DNA from 2 places in the Cellulosimicrobium sp. JZ28 genome. Region 1 is predicted to be linked to the other one. Evidence: riboswitches for the same ligand, from Rfam matches in the RefSeq annotation. Region 1 holds a riboswitch; the other holds the start of a gene.
What was found. A riboswitch is a leader RNA that binds a small molecule or an ion and turns the genes downstream of it on or off. The one in region 1 is predicted to bind FMN.

Region 1 (3,307 bases):
GGCAGCCGACGGGCCTTCGCGACGTGGATCGCGTGCACGCGAGGCTGGTCCGGCATGGCACCAGCCTCGCACCCGGCGCCGCCCGGGGGCCACCGCCCCCGGGCCGGGCGAGCGCCGGGTACCGGTGTACCGTCCGGTGCATGACCGACGTCCGCAGCCGCACCCATGCCCAGGCCGTCGACGCAGCGATCGAGCTCTTCACCCGCAAGGGGTACGAGCAGACGACCGTCGAGGAGATCGCCGACGCCGCCCAGGTCAGCCGCGCCACCTTCTTCCGCCGCTACGGGTCCAAGGAGGACGTGGTCTTCGCGGACCACGAGCTCCTGCTCGACGAGGTCGTCGTCATGCTCGCCGCGACGCGGCCCGTGCCCGACGCCGAGGGGCACCTCACGCCCGACCCGACGGTCGACCCGTACCTCGAGGTGTGCCGCGCGGCGCGGCTGGTGTTCGACCACCACGTCGGGCAGCGCGAGACGTCCCTGGCCCGCTGGCAGCTCCTCCAGCAGGTGCCGGCGCTGCGCGACCGCGAGCTCGTGACGACCCACCGCTACGAGCGCGCGTTCACCGCGTACCTGCGCGACGCGCTCCCGCCGGACGAGCGCCGCTCGACGGCGTCCATCGCGTTCGCGGCGTCCGTCGTCGCCGTGCACAACGCGCTCCTGCGCCGGTGGCTGCGCTCCCCCGAGCAGGACCTGCGCCCCCAGCTCGAGGAGGCGTTCGCGGACCTGCGCCGCGCCGCCGTCGGCCGGTACGCCGCGCCCGACGCCGCCGCCCGGGAGCGCAGCGGGGACGGCGTGCCCGCGGCGCGCCGCGTCGTCGTGACCGTGGTGGACGCGGACGCGGACGCGCAGGGCGTCGCGGACGACGTCGCGCGCGCCGTCCGCGACGCCCTGGCCTGACCCCTCCCGCCCCGCCCCGCCGTGTTCCAGTCCGTGGGACGGTGCGGTGCGACTCCCGTGCCCGGGGAATGCGCGAGTAGCATCGGCGGTTGCAGAACGCAGTACGCACGAACGTGCTCCGGGGTCGGTGCAATTCCGAGCCGGCGGTGACAGTCCGCGACCCGCGCCCACGCGCGGTTGACCTGGTGGAACTCCAGGACCGACGGTGAAAGTCCGGATGGGAGGAAGCACGTGCGGCGCGGCCGTCCTCGGCCGGGCTCTCGCGAGCCCGCGCGACGGGGCGCGGTCTCGCCGTGGTGAGCGACGCCGTCGGGCCCTCGTGGCCCGGCCCCGCCGCCCGCCCTCACCCCGGAGCGCCCGTGCCCGGGAGGACGAGGACATCCGATGGACCTGATCCACGCGCTGTTCGACGCGCAGCTGACGATCGGCGACCAGCACCTGCTGTGGCGCGAGATCGTGGGCAACGGGTTCGGCCTGGCGTCGGCGCTGGGCGGCATGCGGCGCAAGGTGTGGGCGTGGCCCGTGGGCATCGTCGGCAACCTGCTGCTGCTCACGGTGTTCCTCGGCGCGGTGTTCGCGACGCCCAACCCCGTCAACCTGCTCGGCCAGGCCGGTCGCCAGGTGATGTTCGTCGTCGTGTCGGTCTACGGGTGGGTGCAGTGGCGCAAGACCCAGGCGCGGCTCGGTGACGCCGACGCGGACAGCCACGGCGTCGCCGTCGTGCCGCGCTGGGCGTCGTGGCGCCAGCGCGCGTTCCTCGTCGTCGCGCTCGTCGGCGGCACGGCGCTGCTGACCCCGGTCTTCCGCGCGCTCGAGTCGTACGAGCCCGTCTGGGCCGACGCGTGGATCTTCATGGGCTCGCTGCTCGCGACGTACGGCATGGCGAAGGGCTGGGTGGAGTTCTGGCTCATCTGGGTCGCCGTCGACGTCGTGGGCGTGCCGCTGCTGATCTCGGCCGGCTTCTACGCGTCCGCGTTCATGTACGTGTTCTACGGCGCGTTCACGCTCGTCGGGTTCTTCGTGTGGTGGCGCGTCAACCGCCGCGCGGCCGCCGCTGCCGAGGCGGACGCCGCGGCGGCGGGCGCGCCCGCCTGACCCGCCGGTCATCCGGCCCCACCCACCCCGATACCCCGTCTCGATTGACTGAGACGGGGTATCGCTGCACTATGGGAGGGACCGCCGCCGACGCCGGGCCCGCACCCCGGGCCACCGCGTCGAGGACGGTCGACCGACCGCAGCCGCCCTCCCAGGGGAGCACCGATGCCCACCACCCCGATCATGCCCGGCGTCACCGAGCCCACCTACGACCTCGCGACCCCGCTCGACCTCGACTACGCCGGCGCGTTCGCCGACGCGACCGAGGAGGACCGCGCCCACCTGCAGCGCGTCCGGCAGTTCGTCCAGGACGAGGTGCTGCCCGTCATCGACGACTACTGGGAGCGTGCCGAGGTCCCGTTCGACCTCGTCAAGCGCATGGGCGAGCTCGACCTGCTGCGCGACGGTGTCGACGTCGACGGTCGTCCGCACGTGAGCCAGCTCGCGGCAGGCCTCGCCGCCATGGAGATGTCGCGCGGCGACGGCTCCGTCGCGACGATCTGCGGCGTCCAGGGCGGCCTCGCGCTGCGCAGCATCCAGATGCTCGGCTCCGACGAGCAGCGGGCGAAGTACGCCGAGCCCATGGCGCGCGGGGAGATCCTCGGCGCGTTCGCGCTCACCGAGCCCACCCACGGCTCGGACTCCGTCTCGCTCGAGACGACGGCGCGCAAGGAGACGCGCGACGGCGTCGAGGGCTACGTGCTGAACGGCGAGAAGAAGTGGATCGGCAACGGGTCGTCGGGCCACGTCACGGTCGTGTGGGCGCGCCTCGTCGGCGACGACGGCGATGGTCAGGTCCACGGGTTCGTCGTGCCGCAGGACACCCCGGGCTACACGGGCACGACCATCACCGGCAAGGTGTCGCTCCGCGCGATCTGGCAGGCGCACGTCGTGCTCGACGACGTGTTCGTCCCCGCCGAGAACGCCCTGCCCGGCGCGCGGTCGTTCAAGGACACCTCGCGCGTGCTCTTCGCGACGCGCCTCGGGGTGGCGTGGGCCGCCGTCGGGCACGCCGTCGCGTGCTACGAGGCCGCGGTCGCGTACGCGAAGCAGCGCGTCCAGTTCGGGCGCCCGCTCGCCGCGAACCAGATGGTGCAGGAGCGCCTCACGCGGATGCTCTCGACGATCACGCAGCTCCAGCTCCTCGTCGCGCAGATGACGCGGCTCGACGAGGCGGGGACGCTCACCGGCCCGCAGGCGTCGCTCGCGAAGTACACGTGCACCCGCGGGGCACGCGAGGTCGCGGCGAGCGCGCGCGACCTGCTCGGCGGCAACGGGATCCTGCTCCAGAACCGCGTCGCGCGGCACTTCGC
Region 2 (3,307 bases), 1.6 Mb from region 1:
ACGGCCCGCTCCAGGTTCACCGGCGACCCCGCCACGAGGTCACCCAGCGCAGTCCGACGCAACGACTCCGGCATCACGTCCGCCGTGAACGACCCGTCGCCCCCGAGGCTCGTGACCGTCAGGCACACCCCGTTCACCGCGATCGAGTCACCGAGCGCCGCGTCCGACGCCGCGAGCGGCCCCTCGACCGTGAGCACCGCGTCCTCCCCCGCGCCCCCCGGGAACCCGATCCCCCGGACCCTGCCGATCTCCTCCACGATCCCCGTGAACATCAACCCACCCGTCCTTCCGTGCTCTTCCTGGACACCACCAGCGCGTCGTCCCCGACACGCCTCACCTCCACCGTGCGAAACCGGTGCGCGTCGGCGATCGTCGCCACACCCAACCCGTCCACCGCTCGCCGCCCGCCCCCCAGCAGCACCGGGGCCACGTACGCGTGCAGCTCGTCCACCGCGCCCGCGGCCAGGAACGCCGTCGCCAGCGTCGGACCGCCCTCCACCAGCACGTGCCGCACCTCGCGCTCCGCGAGCCGCTCCAGCACCTCACCGACGTCCCGCGTCAGCACGTGCACCAGCTCGCCACCCTCCCCGTGGACCCGCGCCGTCGGCGGGACACCCCGCAACCCCACGACCACCCGCAACGGCTGGTGCTCCGCCAGACGCGCGGCGCTCGCGGCGTCGTGCGCAGCGACGTGGGAGGGGCCGTGACCGCGCACCCGCGCGGTGAGCTCGGGGTCGTCGGCCAGGAGCGTGCCCGTGCCGACGACGATCGCGTCCACCTCCGCCCGCACGCGGTGCGCGTGCTCGCGCGCCGCCGGCCCGGTGATCCACCGGCTCGTCCCGTCCTCCGCGGCGACGTAGCCGTCGAGCGTCGTGGCCGTCTTGAGCGTCACGTACGGCGTGCCGCGCCGGACGGCCGCGAGCCACACCCGCAGGAGCTCCTCGCCCTCGGCGGCGCGCAGGCCGCGCACGACGCGGACCCCCGCGGCCCGCAGCCGGTGCGCGCCGCCCGTGGCGACGGGGTTCGGGTCGTCGACGGCGAGCACGACCTCCGCCACGCCCGCGGCGACGAGGGCGTCGGCGCACGGGCCGGTGCGACCGGTGTGGGCGCACGGCTCGAGCGTCACGACCGCCGTCGCTCCGGCGACGTCGACGCCGCGCGCCCGGGCGTCCGCGAGGGCCGCCGCCTCGGCGTGCGGCGTCCCCGCGCCACGGTGCCACCCCTCGGCGAGCACGGGCCGCGGGTGCGGGTCGAGCGAGCCGGGCGCGGCGCCGTCGGGCAGGGTCGCGCCGGGCGGAGGGCCCAGCAGGACGCACCCGACGCGCGGGTTCGGCCCGTGTGCCGGCCCTCGGGCCGCCAGCTCGAGCGCGCGCGTCATCGCGGCGTCGACCGTCAGGGTGCGGGGGTGCTCGCCCATCGTCCTCCTCCCGGGCACGGGCGCTCCGGGGTGAGGGCGGGCGGCGGGTCGAGCCACGAGGGCTCGACGGCGTCGCTCACCACGGCGAGACCGTCACCGTCCCGGACGGGTGCGCCGGCGGGTCGCCGGAGCACCACGCGCGGAGGCGTGGCCACGCCGCACGTGCTTCCTCCCATCCGGACTTTCACCGTCGGTCCTGGAGTTCCACCAGGTCAACCGCGCGTGGGCGCGGGTCGCGGACTGTCACCGCCGGCTCGGAATTGCACCGACCCCGGAGCACGTTCGTGCGTACTGCGTACTGCAACCGCCGATGTTACTCCGGGTGCGCCCCGCGCGGGTGCGACCGGCGGTCCGGCGCGACCTCGCCCGCTCCCGTCGAGGTCGCCGCTCGGGAGCACCGCCTCCCCCCGAGGCGTCGAGCTTCGCCGTCCGACGGCTGGCCCCGACCCCCTTCTCCGTGCTTGGTGGTGAGGTTCTCGCGGTCCCGTCGAGGAAAGATGTGCGCTTGGCACACTATTTTATGTGAAACGAAGAAGGGGCCCGAAGAGGGCCCCTTCCCGCCCTGACGTCAGTGGGCGTGCGCCGACGCCTCCGCCAGCTCGCGCAGCGCCTGGATCTCCTCGGGCACGTTCTCCGCCCCGTAGACCGCCGACCCGGCGACGAAGACGTTCGCCCCCGCGTCCGCGGCTCGCTCGATCGTCGAGCGGGACACTCCCCCGTCGACCTGGATCCACACGTCGAGGCCCGACTCGCTCACGGCTTCGCGCGCCCGCCGGATCTTCGGCAGCGTCCCCTCGATGAAGGACTGCCCGCCGAAGCCCGGCTCGACCGTCATGACGAGGATCATGTCCACCTCGGTCAGCAGGTCCAGGAAGGGCTCCACCGGCGTCGCAGGGCGCAGCGCGACGCCTGCGCGGGCTCCCAGGCGGCGGAGCTCGCGAGCGAGCCGCACAGGGGCAGCAGCGGCCTCGGCGTGGAACGTGACCGACGCCGCGCCCGCCTCCGCGTAGGCCGGCGCCCAGCGGTCAGGGTCCTCGATCATGAGGTGGGCGTCGATCGGGACGGGCGACACCTGCGCCAGGCGCTCGAACACCGGCAGCCCGAGCGTGAGGTTCGGCACGAAGTGGTTGTCCATGACGTCGACGTGCGCGTAGTCCGCCGTGGCGATCGCGTTCAGGTCGCGCTCGAGGTTCGCGAAGTCGGCGGACAGGATGCTCGGTGCGATGAGGGCTGCCATGGGCCCAGCCTAGGGGCGCGTGCCGGAGCCCGGTGCTCGTACCCTCGTCGCGTGAGCGACCTCTCCTCCCCCTCCCCCGGCTCGCCCCCTTCCTCCGTTTGCGGCACGCCGCACCGCCCCGGGCACCCGCACGCCTCCGCGCCCGCCGTGACGGTGCGCCCGGCCACGGTGCACGACCTGCCGCGGGTCGCGGAGATCGCCGCCCCGTTCGTGCGCGACACGTGCGTGACGTTCGAGGAGGAGGTCTGGGACGTCCCGGCGTGGCACCGCAAGCTCGACGACGTCACCGCGCGCGGCCTGCCGTTCCTCGTCGCCGAGGTCGACGCCCCGGGCGGGCCGGGCTCCCCGACCGGCGCCGTCGTCGCGGGCTACGCGTACGCGTCGGCCTGGCGCCCCAAGCCCGCCTACCGGCACACCGCCGAGGACACGATCTACCTCGACCCGGAGCACGCCGGGCGCGGGGTGGGCACCGCGCTGCTCGCCGCGCTCCTGGAGGCGCTCGCCGCCGCGGGGGTCCGCCAGGTCGTCTCCGTCGTCGCCGACGTCCCCGAGGCCGCCGGGTCGCTCCCGCTGCACCGCCGCTTCGGCTTCGTCGAGGCCGGCCGCCTCACCGCCGTCGGGTTCAAGCACGGCCGCTGGGTCGACACGATCCT

Region 2: it holds a riboswitch for FMN, as region 1 does, so the genes downstream of both, ribD (bifunctional diaminohydroxyphosphoribosylaminopyrimidine deaminase/5-amino-6-(5-phosphoribosylamino)uracil reductase RibD) here and pnuC (nicotinamide riboside transporter PnuC) in region 1, are expected to answer to the same signal.

Annotation. Positions count from the first base shown of each region.
Region 1 is NZ_CP017660.1:3,296,279-3,299,585, forward strand. Features, by position in the region: gene BJP59_RS14765 (MOSC domain-containing protein) at 1-93, opposite strand, end outside; gene BJP59_RS14770 (TetR/AcrR family transcriptional regulator) at 141-899, shown strand; FMN riboswitch at 1,009-1,134, shown strand; gene pnuC (nicotinamide riboside transporter PnuC) at 1,284-1,994, shown strand; gene BJP59_RS14780 (acyl-CoA dehydrogenase family protein) at 2,160-3,307, shown strand, end outside.
Region 2 is NZ_CP017660.1:1,704,218-1,707,524, reverse strand. Features, by position in the region: gene BJP59_RS07845 (riboflavin synthase) at 1-272, opposite strand, end outside; gene ribD (bifunctional diaminohydroxyphosphoribosylaminopyrimidine deaminase/5-amino-6-(5-phosphoribosylamino)uracil reductase RibD) at 272-1,417, opposite strand; FMN riboswitch at 1,576-1,701, opposite strand; gene rpe (ribulose-phosphate 3-epimerase) at 1,986-2,654, opposite strand; gene BJP59_RS07830 (GNAT family N-acetyltransferase) at 2,706-3,307, shown strand, end outside.